2 regions of the Paenisporosarcina sp. NPDC076907 genome follow, and region 1 is predicted to be linked to the other one. Evidence: riboswitches for the same ligand, from Rfam matches in the RefSeq annotation. Region 1 holds a riboswitch; the other holds the start of a gene.
What was found. A riboswitch is a leader RNA that binds a small molecule or an ion and turns the genes downstream of it on or off. The one in region 1 is predicted to bind lysine.
Positions count from the first base shown of each region.

Region 2: it holds a riboswitch for lysine, as region 1 does, so the genes downstream of both, ACQKEV_RS10550 (aspartate kinase) here and ACQKEV_RS00765 (transporter substrate-binding domain-containing protein) in region 1, are expected to answer to the same signal.

Region 1 covers NZ_JBNNIX010000001.1:149,959-157,163, reverse strand. Annotated here, with positions in the region: gene ACQKEV_RS00790 (NADP-dependent oxidoreductase) at 1-103, shown strand, start outside; gene ACQKEV_RS00785 (aminoglycoside N(3)-acetyltransferase) at 221-1,042, shown strand; gene ACQKEV_RS00780 (M20/M25/M40 family metallo-hydrolase) at 1,109-2,446, shown strand; gene ACQKEV_RS00775 (hypothetical protein) at 2,448-2,609, opposite strand; gene ACQKEV_RS00770 (zinc dependent phospholipase C family protein) at 2,665-3,273, opposite strand; lysine riboswitch at 3,497-3,679, shown strand; gene ACQKEV_RS00765 (transporter substrate-binding domain-containing protein) at 3,815-4,654, shown strand; gene ACQKEV_RS00760 (amino acid ABC transporter permease) at 4,715-5,461, shown strand; gene ACQKEV_RS00755 (amino acid ABC transporter ATP-binding protein) at 5,478-6,218, shown strand; gene ACQKEV_RS00750 (NUDIX domain-containing protein) at 6,479-6,976, shown strand; gene ACQKEV_RS00745 (alpha/beta hydrolase) at 7,008-7,205, shown strand, end outside.
Region 2 covers NZ_JBNNIX010000002.1:559,369-566,573, forward strand. Annotated here, with positions in the region: gene sdhB (succinate dehydrogenase iron-sulfur subunit) at 227-1,000, opposite strand; gene sdhA (succinate dehydrogenase flavoprotein subunit) at 1,006-2,760, opposite strand; gene ACQKEV_RS10535 (succinate dehydrogenase cytochrome b558 subunit) at 2,812-3,423, opposite strand; gene ACQKEV_RS10540 (YslB family protein) at 3,699-4,118, shown strand; gene ACQKEV_RS10545 (DUF1992 domain-containing protein) at 4,349-4,720, opposite strand; gene ACQKEV_RS10550 (aspartate kinase) at 4,788-6,011, opposite strand; lysine riboswitch at 6,114-6,293, opposite strand; gene uvrC (excinuclease ABC subunit UvrC) at 6,382-7,205, opposite strand, start outside.

The DNA.
Region 1 (7,205 bases):
AACCATTACAGAAGGTTTCGATCACACAATCGATGCATTTCTCGATCTTTTCAATGGTGCAAATCTTGGAAAGGCGATTGTGAAAGTAGCGGATATTGAATAATGAAAGTAAGCGTCGTTCTGGAGTAAACCAGAGCGGCTTTTTTATAAAACAATGCATTTTCAAAGGCATCCTTTCTCCTTTACAATTGAACTATTAAAGATTTCGGAGGCCACCTACATGAGTGAATTTGATTTAGTACAAGAAACCACCTCTTTCCAATCAGTTGAAACGTTAAAACAGCAATTGCAGACGCTTGGCATTAAAGCTGGAGATGCTATCATGGTTCATTCATCCATCAAATCGATGGGTTGGATTGCCGGTGGAGCTAAAGCAGTCATCGATGCATTGATGGAAATTATTACGGAAGAAGGCACCATTATCATGCCTGCCCAATCGGCAGAGAACTCGGAGCCTTCTTATTGGATGCTACCGCCTGTTCCGAAAGAATGGCATGCTGCAATCCGCGAACATACACCTGCTTACGACCCACATCTGACCCCACTTCGAGGAATGGGAAAAATTGCGGAATGCTTTCATCGGCATCCGAAAACCATTCGCAGCTATCACCCTGTCCATAGCTTTATGGCCTGGGGCAAGCACGCTGAACAATGGATGATGGAACACCCACTGGAAGATTCTTTTGGGATGACTTCACCACTCGGCGCATTTTTGAATGAAAACGTTAAAATCGTTTTAATTGGCGTGGGTTACGATTCCTGCACAGCTTTGCATCTTTCAGAGAACTTACTAGAAAAGAAGACTTACACAAATCAAGGTGCAGCTATGCTTGTTGACGGCCAACGACAATGGATTGATTTTCAAACTTTAGATGTGGATTCAGATCGATTCTCTGACCTCGGGGAATCATTTGAAAAAGAACATCCCGAAGCATTTTATGCAGGAAAATTAGGTCAAGCCGATTGCCGCATTATTCAAATGAAACCACTGATCGATTTTGGCGCGAAATGGTTAAAAGAAAATCCAGTTAAAGAAGATTAATAAATTTTATTAGTAAAATTCTCATTTTTGTTCATCCTAATGGAATCAACATGATGGAGGAACAATATGAAAAATACGATAGTTAAAATTGCGGTTGCAGCGATTCTTGGACTGGGTGTTATTGCTCCGATTGCCTTCGCGACTCACTACACTTCTAATCAGCAAGAAGAATCTAACACTGAAACTAAAATCCTGCAGTCACTAAATGCTGATAACATGTATAACAATATTAAATTTTTATCCAAAACACCTCGAGTGGCGGGAACACAACAAGAAGACACTGCGGTTGCTTTCATTAAAAAACAATTCGAGTCCTATGGTTATAAGGTCAAGGTACAGGCTTTCACTTTCACTGACTATACGGCGCCTCACACCATTGGTTTACAGATCGAGCGTTTTTCAGTAAAACTGGATCCGCAGGCTTTGGAATATTCGGTTAGCGGAAAAGTTACCGGAGAAGTCGTTGATGCTGGGCTTGGTCAGAATAAAGACCTCGAACAATTGGACTTGACCGGAAAAATTGCACTTCTGCAGCGTGGTGTCATTAGCTTCAAAGAGAAAATGTTAAATGTGGCTGCGAAAGGTGCTGTAGGGGTCATATTTTACAACAATGAACCGGGAACCATCATGGGAAGTTTAGGTGAACCTCATAAAGGATTTGTTCCATCAGTGCTGTTGACCCAAACTGAAGGCGAGACGATGATAAGTCATATTAAGAAATACCCTCGAGCTGTTGCCTCTTTAAAAATTGAAGGAGCAAAGTCCGAACAAAATACATCGCACAATGTCATTGCCACCAAAAAGCCCAACGTATCCAAAAAAACAAAAGAAACTCATGACATCCTGGTCATCGGTGCGCATCACGATTCAGTTGCAGGGGCGCCTGGTGCTAATGATGATGCATCCGGAACTGCCATGACACTTGAACTTGCACGGGTCATGAAAGCCGTTCCAACGCACACAGAAATCCGATTTATCACGTTTGGTGCAGAAGAACTGGGATTGATAGGTTCCAATCACTATGTAGAACAGTTATCAAAAGAGGAAATCAGCCGAATCGTGGCCAACTTCAATCTGGATATGGTAGGAAGTAAAGATGCAGGTGATCTGATTTTGCAAACGGTTGATAATAAGCCGAACCTTGTGACTGAACTGGCACAGGAAGCCAGTACAGATCTGAACGGAGAGCCAACACCTTATAATCAAGGTGACAGTAGCGACCATGTTCCCTTTGCAAAAGCTGGAATTCCAGCTGCTTTATTCATTCACAACCCAGCGGAGCCTTGGTATCATAAGCCCGAAGATACTATAGACAAAATCAGTAAAGAAAAACTGAAAGACGTTTCGGAAATCGTCACTCTCGCCGTCATGAATCAAACACGCAGAGCGAATTATGCGAAGTAATTTATGAAATTGCTCTAATTCCTACGTGGATGGCGATTTTTCCTACGTGAACAGTGAAAATTCCTACGTCACCTTCATTTTTTCCTACGTGAAGGTCAATAATTACAACTGAGCGATCGCTCAGTAGGAAATCATAATCGATTGCAGTCTTGCGAAACCCCACGTACCTGGATATTGTCCAGATTCGTGGGGTTTTTTGCGCACTAGCTCGACCTACATTAACTTAAAATTGGTTTTATATGCATGATTCCTTTTTGGACTGATGTTTCTATGTATCCAATGATTTGCTCAAGAGTAAAAACATTTAATTGTTGTTTACTAAGTGCAATATCATATTTCATATCTTCTAACACATATGGAACAAAGTCATGGATGTCTTTAGAGGATACTTCTTCAATCTCAATAACTGAGCCACTACTTTCTAAAATCTCTTTAAGTTCATCTGTGACTCCGTAGTAATCTAATAACAACCCATTTAATGTTTGAAAATCGCCATGATATAAATTGAGGATATTCTGATCGTTTTCCAGTCTGTTTTTTAACCATGGTAAATAAAATCCCTTTAACCACAAGTCATCTGCGATTAGATGTGAATAATATCCTAAAATAAATGAACTGTTTTTATCAGAACGATATTTTTCAATAAAATTTTCGTAATCTACATTTCTTGAATAATCATTGACGTCGCCCGTAAAGAAATGTGATAACTCTTTAGGAGACCCTGCATCTGGTGCTATCCCTCCTAATAAAAAGGACGTTTTATCTGATATTGGAACTGATTCAGCAATTTTATAGGCTATAATACTATGCATAATTCTTGAACCCATAATAACCTTCCTTCACCTTTTGTTAGCGATTTTCATGACCACTCATATCTATTCTCTTTTAAGATATTAATTCCCTTTAAAATGGTAAAAATACAACCCTATTTATCGATAATATTATGTTTTAACAAATGCCATTAGGTAATTTCCAGATTGTTAGATTGGTTGACAGATAAATTATGTTGTTGTAGACTGTTGAACATAATTGAATATAACCTCACTTTTATGGTGAGGTAGAGGCGCGATATTTAACAGTCCTTAGAGGAGTTTGAGATACTTTGATTCTAAGGAGAAGGAAATGTCGCCGAAGTGTGTAATATTTCTCGGTATTACTTGCTGGGTCTGTAGTTAAGAACTGCAGGACTGTCTCAATAAACTTCCCGGTTTATTGAGGTGTGCTATCTCATTTGGGAAAAGAAGAGGATTTAGGGCAACTATACATATTGCGACCTGAGATCATCTCAGGTCTTTTTTTGTGCAGTTGGCCTTTTTAGTCTATAAAGACAAAGTAAAACATATATCAAACAAAAGGGGAGAACTAGTCATGAGAAAAAAATCAACCATATTTTTAACGATATTCCTTTCAACCATTTTGCTTTTAACAGCTTGTGGGTCAAGCACTTCAGAAAAAACAGGAACATCAGGAGAAAAAGATACATTTAAGGTAGGACTTGAAGCGGGATATGCACCATTTAACTGGACTCAAATGGATGACTCAAACGGTGGAGTGAAAATTGATGGCAATGCAGAATATGCAGGTGGCTATGATGTGGAAATCGCCAAAAAAATTGCTGAAGAACTAGGAAAAGAATTAGTCATCGTGAAAACTGAATGGGATGGGCTTGTACCAGCATTGGTTTCAGGTAAAATTGATGCCATTATTGCAGGTATGTCCCCTACAGCAGAGCGTAAAGAGTCAATCGATTTCTCGGACAATTACTACACATCAGAATTAGTGATGGTTGTTAAAAAAGGTGGAGAGTATGAAGGTGCTACTTCCCTCCAAGATTTCAAAGGAGCAAAAATAACGGCTCAATTAAACACATTCCACTATTCAGTAATTGATCAAATAGATGGCGTGAAGAAACAAACAGCGATGGACAATTTCCCTGCAATGCGAGTTGCGCTTGAATCAGGAATGATTGATGGGTATGTGTCAGAACGTCCTGAAGGAATCAGTGCTTCTGCGGCTAATGACAACTTTGCAATGGTAGAATTTACAGATGGCTTCGCTACTTCTGATGATGATACAGCTACTGCGGTAGGACTTCAAAAGGGCAGTGACTTAGCAGAGAAAATTAATAAAGCCTTATCAAAAATCTCAGAAGAAGAACGCCAAGAAATTATGGATAACGCTATCAAGAATCAACCGGCAGCACAATAAATGATCATGTGATACCGGCTGCAACGGCAGCCGGTTTTATATTGTTTAAGGAGGACAAAGATGAGTACTGAGTGGATTATGACGATTTTAACCAATAACTGGCCGATGTTCATTCGTGGAGCGGTTATGACACTCTTGATTTCCATTATCGGAACGATTCTGGGGGCAATCATCGGATTACTGATTGGTGTCATCAAAACGATTCCAATGCCTGATCGAGGGGCTAAAAAATGGTTATTAAAAATAATAAATGCAATTTTATCTGTGTATGTTGAGTTTTTCCGCGGCACGCCTATGATTGTGCAAGCCATGGTTATATTTTATGGGTCGGCCCTGGCATTTGGCATCAACATGGACGTATTGACTGCGGCCGTCTTTATCGTATCAATCAATACTGGGGCGTACATGGCAGAAATTGTCCGCGGTGGAATCGTGTCCGTCGATCAAGGGCAATTTGAAGCTTCCCAGGCAATCGGTATGAATCATTTTCAGACGATGATCCATGTCGTACTGCCGCAAGTCATTCGTAACATTTTGCCAGCAACAGGCAATCAATTTGTCATTAATATTAAAGATACGGCTGTTCTGAACGTCATTGGGGTAACCGAGTTGTTTTTCCAAACGAAATCTGTTGCCGGAAACAACTTCAGGTATTTTGAATCGTTCTTTGTTGCCTGTGTTCTGTATTTCATCATGACGTTTACCATCACACTTATCCTGCGATACATCGAGAGAAAATTGGATGGACCTAAAAATTACAGCATGATTGGAATGCCGTCAGATGTACTTGGGAACGGTGAACGATAAGAAAGGAGAAGATCAAATGGAAGCAGTTATTGATATACAACATCTAAGCAAATCTTTTGGAACACATCAAGTTTTGCGTGACATTGATTTCTCGGTGAACAAAGGAGAAGTGGTCTGCGTCATTGGTTCTTCAGGATCCGGGAAGTCCACTCTTTTGCGCTGCATTAATCTATTGGAAAAACCGAGCGGCGGCCAAATCATATATAAAAAAGAAAACATTTTGGATAACAAGCATGATATCCATGCTTACCGAACAAAACTCGGAATGGTCTTCCAGCAATTCAACCTATTCAACAATCATAACGTCATCAACAATTGCGTAATTGGACAAGTAAAAGTTTTGAAGCGCTCAAAGGAAGAAGCGGAAAAAATTGCAATGAAATACCTGAAAGTCGTTGGGATGGATCGATATATCAACGCTAAACCAAGCCACTTGTCTGGCGGACAGAAGCAGCGTGTAGCGATCGCACGTGCACTTTCAATGGAACCTGACGTCATGCTGTTTGATGAACCCACATCGGCTCTCGATCCTGAGATGGTTGGGGAAGTTCTTAAAGTAATGAAGGAACTTGCTGAAACAGGTCTTACGATGTTAATCGTCACGCATGAAATGGAATTTGCAAAGGAAGTTGCTGACCGTGTCGTATTTATGGACAAAGGCGTTATTTGTGAAGAAGGAACACCTGAGCAAATTTTCAATCATCCAACACAAGAACGCACAAGAGAGTTTTTAAAGAGAACCTTAATAAAGATGTAAAATAATCTAAAAATGATAACAAATTAGCATCGCATTTAGCGGTGTTTTTTTTTTACGAAAAAATACTGAGAATTATCTCTGCGTATTTTTGATTTATACATTTCTCTTCTCATTTTGTTAGTTTTTTCATGACCACTCACCTCTCTAAAAGATATTAATCCCCTTTAATATGGTAAAAGAAGGCATTTGATTTTTAAATGACGAATACCATAAGGATTAAATGTTTTTTAATACATTCTCTAGTAAAGGAGGACTTTAACATGACAACAACCTATGTAAACTGGGGGAAGTCTCGAATAAAATTAACCTGGACATCATCTTACAAACTGCCTCAACCTGAATTAATAACAAGTGTTCATGCTATTTGCTTTCATCAAGAAAAATTGCTGTTAGTGGATATAAAAAACCGCGGATGGAATTTTCCTGGTGGACATATTGAACAAAATGAATCACCACTTGAATGTGTGAAACGTGAAGTGATGGAGGAAGCGTGTGTTGAGGGAGATTGCACGTATCTTGGATATGTCGAAGTCAACCACAGTGAAAACCCATCTTGGAATAGCAATAGTCCCTATCCATTAATCGGATATCAAGTCATGTATCGAATGGATATTACTCGTATACTTCCGTTTGATGCCATTTTCGAATCTGCTCAAAGGATTTTTATCCAGCCTTTTGAAGTACCCCTGCATTGTGAAGATTGGCATGAAGTTTATGCAGACATTCTGAGTAGAGCGTTGTCATATGAAATTAATTAAGAAGCTTTAAAAAGAAGGGCTGAGAATAATCATGTTAGAAAAATTCAATTTCCGTATTTCCGCATTCAACCATGATCGGACTATTCGCGTCTATACGCCTGTCAATTACGCGGAAGAAACGAAGCGTTACCCCGTCCTTTATATGCATGATGGACAAAATGTCTTTCTGGATGAAGAGGCTATTAAAGGTATTTCACTAGATTTAAAAAATTACTTGGATGAACATAAA
Region 2 (7,205 bases), on a different contig from region 1:
GGCAACTATGAGATATTGAGGCAACTTCTACCATGATTGGGGCAACTTCTTCCTTCATAGGGGTAACTAACCATTTATCTCCTAATTCTGGCGGAATTACTGGATTGAAAAAATGGCTACGCTTCGATTTCGAAGCTGTTTCAGCAACTTAACGCCCCCCGCACACTTCTTTAAACAAAAAAGCAGCCTCCCGAAAAATGCGGGAGGCTGACAAATTAAGTTCTTCTTAGTCAACCATGTGGTCGCTTCCGAAGAAGTTTTTGAACATTTGAACCGTTGTGTCACGGTTTAGAGCTGCGATAGAAGTTGTCAAAGGAATTCCTTTTGGACATGCTACAACACAGTTTTGAGAGTTACCACAGTTTGCAAGTCCACCATCACCCATGATGGCATTTAGACGCTCGTCTCTATTCATGGCACCCGTTGGATGCGCATTCATAAGACGTACTTGTGATAACGGTGCTGGGCCCATGAAATCTGAATTTGTGTTTACGTTTGGACAAGCCTCCAAACAAACGCCACAAGTCATACATTTAGATAGTTCATATGCCCATTGACGTTTACGTTCAGGCATACGTGGTCCATCGCCTAGATCATAAGATCCATCAATTGGAACCCAAGCTTTAACTTTTTTCAATGAATCAAACATACGTGTACGGTCAACTATAAGATCGCGTACAACTGGGAATGTTTTCATTGGTTCTAAGCGAATAGGTTGCTCCAATTTGTCAACTAGAGCTGTACATGATTGACGTGGACGGCCATTAATGACCATCGAACATGCTCCACATACTTCTTCCAAACAGTTCATATCCCAGTTTACAGGGGTTGTGTGTTTGCCATCTGTATTTACTGGATTACGACGAATTTCCATTAATCCAGAAATAACGTTCATATTTGGACGATAATCTAACTCGAATTTTTCCCAATAAGGTGTAGAATCCGTTGAATCTTGACGAAGGATCTCAAAAACGACGGTTTTAGTTGCTGTTGCGTTCATGATTATTAATCCCCTTTCGATGAATAGTCACGTTTACGTGGTGGAATTAATGAAACATCTATTTCTTCATAATGAATGACTGGCGCTCCAGTAGCTGGATCAAAATTCGCCATAGTTGTTTTCATGAATTGCTCATCATCTCGTTCTGGGAAATCTGGCTTGTAGTGAGCACCACGACTTTCATCACGTAACAATGCACCTTGAGTAATAACGCGAGCTAAGTATAGCATATTTTTCAATTGACGCGCGAAAGTAGCACCTTGATTGGACCACTTTTGAGTGTCATTAATGTTGATATTATTAAATCGCTCAAGAAGTTCTTGAATTTTTTCATCAGTTGCTTGTAAACGGTCGTTATAACGAACAACTGTTACGTTATCTGTCATCCATTCGCCAAGCTCTTTATGCAAGACATATGCATTTTCAGTACCGTCAAGAGACATAATTTCATCCCATTTTTGTTGCTCTGCAGCCGTGTGTGCATCAAAAATTGTTGAAGGCATATCTTCAGCATGAGTTTTTAGTCCACTCATATATTTAACTGCGTTAGGACCTGCAACCATTCCGCCATAAATTGCAGAAAGTAATGAGTTTGCTCCAAGTCGGTTTGCACCATGTTGAGAGTAATCACACTCACCTGCAGCAAATAAACCAGGAATAGTTGTCATTTGATCGTAGTCAACCCATAGTCCGCCCATTGAATAATGGACTGCCGGGAAGATTTTCATTGGAAGTTTACGGGGATCTTCACCTGTGAATTTCTCATAAATTTCAATGATTCCGCCTAGCTTGATATCCAATTCTTTCGGGTCTTTGTGAGAAAGATCCAAGAATACCATGTTTTCGCCGTTAACCCCAAGTTTTTGGTTAACACACACATCAAAAATTTCGCGAGTTGCGATATCACGAGGTACCAAGTTCCCATAACTAGGATATTTTTCTTCAAGGAAGTACCAAGGTTTACCGTCTTTATATGTCCAAATACGCCCACCTTCACCACGCGCTGATTCGGACATTAAACGAAGTTTGTCATCTCCTGGAATCGCTGTCGGGTGAATTTGAATGAATTCGCCATTTGCGTAGGTTGCACCTTGTTGATATACAATTGAAGCTGCAGAGCCTGTATTGATTATAGAGTTTGTTGATTTACCGAAAATAATACCAGGACCACCTGTTGCCATGATGACAGCGTCACCACGGAAAGGACGAATTTCCATAGTTTTCAAGTCTTGAGCCATGATTCCACGACATACGCCGTCGTCATCTAAGATTGCACCTAGGAATTCCCAGTTTTCGTATTTCGTTACAAGACCGTCAACTTCGTAGCGACGTACTTGTTCATCAAGTGCATAAAGCAATTGTTGACCAGTTGTAGCGCCGGCGAAAGCTGTACGATGGAACATTGTTCCCCCGAAACGACGGAAATCTAATAACCCTTCAGGTGTACGGTTGAACATAACACCCATACGATCGAATAATCGAATGATACCAGGTGCTGCTTCTGCCAATGCTTTTACTGGTGGTTGATTTGCAAGGAAATCCCCGCCGTATACTGTATCATCAAAGTGATTGTCAGTTGAATCGCCTTCACCTTTTGTATTTAATGCTCCGTTAATTCCGCCCTGTGCACACACTGAGTGTGAGCGTTTAACAGGAACTAATGAGAATAATTCTACTGTTGTTCCTTGTTCTGCTGCTTTCATTGTTGCCATTAAACCAGCTAGACCACCGCCGACAACAATCAATTTACTTTTTGCCATGATTCATCTCACTCCTCTTTTTAATAGTAATCAAGCAATTTCAGAAACTTATTACATGAATGCAAGAAGTGCACGAACGCCGATTACTGTCAATGCTAAGAAGATACCCATCGTCACGTAAGTTGAAATTCGTTGTGACCTAGGTGATTGAGTGATACCCCAGCTTACCAAGAATGACCAAATACCGTTAGCTAAATGGAATGTTGCAGACACAACACCAACCACGTAGAATACAAACATTAATGGATTTGCTAAAATATCAGCCATCATGTCAAAGTTAACTTCATCAGCACCAATTGCTTTTTGGAATCTTGTCTCGAATATATGCCATGCAATAAACACGACAAGAATAACTCCTGTTACACGTTGTAAAACAAACATCCAGTTACGGAATGTGCCATAACGCTGTGTGTTACTTTTTGCTGTAAAAGATATGTACACACCATAGAATGCATGGAACATTAAAGGAATGTAAATGACAAACCATTCCAAAAATAAAACGAATGGTAAACTTTCCATAAAGTGCGAAGCTTTGTTAAATGCCTCTGGTCCCTGCGTAGCAAAATGGTTAATAACCAAATGCTGTGCCACGAACAAACCTATTGGAATAATTCCAAGTAGAGAATGCAACCGGCGTAAATAAAATTCACTATCTTTCGACAAGACTGTTACCCCCCTCATTACTTTAAAATAGACAGACAAATTTAGACCTTCGTGTAGAACGAAAGCAACATTGACTGCATATCTCATCATGGTACAATATTATGACATGTTTATTGTACTCCCATCATAAGGGAGCGTCAAGGCAAGGTAGCCCACTACATAAGGCATTTATATGCAGGTAAATTCTCGATTCTGCAGTATTTTCACTACCTCGTCCATGGAAATTCTTATATTAAAAAAGTTTGAAGGCAATTTAGCCAGAAAGCGGGATTCATATGACAATAACAGAGGCAAATAAGGTACCCACTTTTGGTTACGAATTAATTCGAGATCATGTACTTTCGACAATTTTAGGCAAACATGAAGAAGATATCTTATATTGGGCAGGAAAAGATCTAGCCCGCAAGTTCCAGATGTTTTCCATGGAAGAAACGGTTTCTTTTTTCGAGGAAGCTGGATGGGGACAATTGAAGATAGAACAACTTTCGAAGGGTGAAGCCTTTTATGTCTTAACTGGCGACCCGGATGCTCTTCAAATCGAAAAACGTTGTTTCCGTCTTGAAGCTGGATTTCTTGCTCAACAGCAACAAAAATTGGGTGGCTTTATGACTGAATGCTTTGAAGAAAAACAACTGAAGAAAAACGCCGTTCAATTCCACGTTAAATGGGACTTGAAAGAAAAAGTTAACTGCTAAAACAGCATGCACCTTTTGTGGTGCATGCTGTTTTTGAGCTTTTTCAGACGTGAACTCTGTTTTTTCAGACGTCACTGCGTTTTTTTCAGACGTCGTGTCACTTTTTTCAGACGTCAACGTAAAAAATTCCGACTGAGCGACCATTCAGTGACTTCAAGGTTACACTTTTCCAACGGTTTCAACCAAGAAAGCGGGCAGACACTTCTAATTGGAGTGTCTGCCCGCTTTTTTCAATCCCACTTTAAACGATTGTTTAATTCGGTTTGATATTGTTTAAAGGCACTGCTATTTGTTTTCATTCCTTTTTTCGATAACATACGGTTCAGTTGTGTAAGTCTTTGATTATACTGCTGTTCCAGCTCTGTTTTTTCACGTTGTGTGGCTTTTTTCATTTGATGCTGCAATTCGCTCATTTCTTCTTTTACGAATTGAGCTTCATCGTCATGCCCTGAGTTCTTCAAAATGCGCATTACCATACGAATATCTTCTGGGTAATGGGCAAATTCATCTGGTGGCAGCGGCTTTCCCGCTCCCGGCAAATTGTCAAACTGCCCATCACGTTGTGCTTTTTTGATTAAATCCTCCACGATATGCCAGTTCATTTCTTTCACTGCCTCTCATGATGATCATGAAACTATTAACCTACTTCCATCATATCATGAAATGTTTTTACACTCGAACTGCAGCTAATCCAAATTCGTCATGCAATGCATTTGTTGCTTGCAACATGACATTTTCAGGCACAACAACCGAAACTTTAATTTCCGAAGTACTGACCATTTTCACCGGAATTCCTTCTTTCCGAAGGCGATCGAACATTTGGGCAGCAACCCCTGGATTTGAAACCATCCCTGAACCCACGATCGAAACTTTGGCCAAGCCTACTTCAAAATTAGTGGACTGGTATCCGAGCTCAGTTTTCTTACTTTCCAATACTTGAACGGTTTCTGCAAAATCCTCTTTTTTAATGGAGAATGAAACGCTTGGTTGCACGCCTTCCATAATACTTTGAACAATAATATCTACGTTTACATGATGTTTTGCAAGTGTAGTGAAAATTTTAGCGAGTGAGCCGTTAAAAGGCACTTCATATCCAACGGTAATCCTTACGATTTCCGGTTCAAATGCCACACCACGCACAACTAAGTTTTTTTCCATCGTTGGTTCCTCCAATAATATGGTCCCTGTATCTTCACTTAAGCTCGAGCGGACACTAAGTGGCATGCAATAATTTTTAGCGAATTCAACTGCACGAGGATGCAAAACCCCTGCTCCTAAGTTAGCAAGTTCCAACATTTCGTCATAGGAAAGCTCCTGCAGTTTTCGTGCACCATCCACATATCGTGGGTCTGATGTATAAATTCCATCAACATCGGTATAAATATCGCATTGGTCTGCGCTTAGTGCTGCTGCAATTGCAACAGCTGTCGTATCCGAGCCACCACGTCCAAGTGTCGTAATCTCTCCATACGCATCCAATCCCTGGAATCCGGCAACAACTACCACTTTTCCGTCCGATAAAGCCTGTTCCATGCGAATCGTATCGATATGTTCAATACGTGCGTTGCGATGAACGGATTCCGTTCCGACTCCTGCCTGCCAACCTGTAAACGATACCGCATCCTGTCCCATATGTTGAAGTGCCATTGTCAACAAAGCAATCGTTACTTGTTCCCCTGTCGACAACAACATGTCCATTTCACGTTTTGATGGTTCAGCTGATAAATCGCCAGCCAGACTCATTAACTCATCTGTCGTTTTGCCCATGGCCGAAACCACTACAACGATTTCATGGCCTTTTGCAGTTTCTCCGATAATTCGTTTTGCAACGTTTCGGATTCTTTCCGTATTTCCGACTGATGTTCCACCAAATTTCATAACAATACGACTCAATGTAAACTCTCCCTTATTTCCAAAGAAGCTAAAAAAAGACAGACTATCCACGAGTAATCGGGAAAGGCTGTCTCCATGCATGTACGTTCAAAAGAAGCGTCCATGTGAGATAGCCCTCCAGAATCGATTAGATTCTGACAATCCTGCATTTGTTCAATGCAAAACCAGCGCGACATCAGAAACAGTATGTCGAACTTCGGCGAATTTCCCTTTCGCTTTCCTTCAAAGGATCTGTTCATCCTCGAGAAAGTTACTGTTGATTTTCGCGCCTCTATCACCACTTATTATTGGTTGTTCAACAAAAGCAGAAGCTCTTTGTCGAACAATCGTTTTAGTGATTCAATTTCAGTGAGTCAACAATATCATATACTCACTCTTTTGACAATGACTCATTTTGAAAATAAGCGGACATGGTTTCCGCGATTTGCAATGGTAAACCTGATTGTTTCAGCTCTTCCACGGAAGCTTCCTTAATACGTTTTACAGAACCGAAATGTTTCAATAACATTTTTTTTCGTTTCGGACCGATTCCTTCGAAACCATCCAAAGCAGACGCAATGGTTTGTTTTCCACGCTGTTGGCGATGGAATGTAATCGCAAATCGATGGACTTCATCCTGTATCCGCTGGAGTAAATAAAAACCTTCACTCGTTCTTTTCAAAGGAATGATTTGTGGTGGTTCGCCATATAACAACGAAGATGTCTGATGCTTCGCGTCTTTAGCCAATCCCGCAATCGGTATGGATAAACCGAGTTCATCTTCAATTACTTCGCGCGCGATTTCCATCTGTCCTTTCCCTCCGTCAATGACGATTAGGTCGGGCAGTGGTAATTCGTCTCTTAATACCCGAGTATAACGTCTGCGAATAACTTCCCGCATCGCCCCGTAGTCATCATGAGCGGCAGCGGTTTTCGTTTTATATTTACGGTAGTCTTTTTTGTTTGGCCTTCCGTCAATAAACGATACCATCGCCGAAACTGCATCTGCTCCGTAAATATGTGAATTATCGAATGCCTCAATTCGTAGAGGCGGTGCAATATCCATTGCTTTTCCAAGCTCTTCAACCGCCCCAATCGTCCGTTGTTCTTGTCGATCAATAAGCTGGAACTTTTCACGGATGGCGATTTCGGCGTTCTTCGTCGCCAAATCGATCATTTGTTTTTTCTTGCCTCGGCTTGGTGAAGCTACTTTTA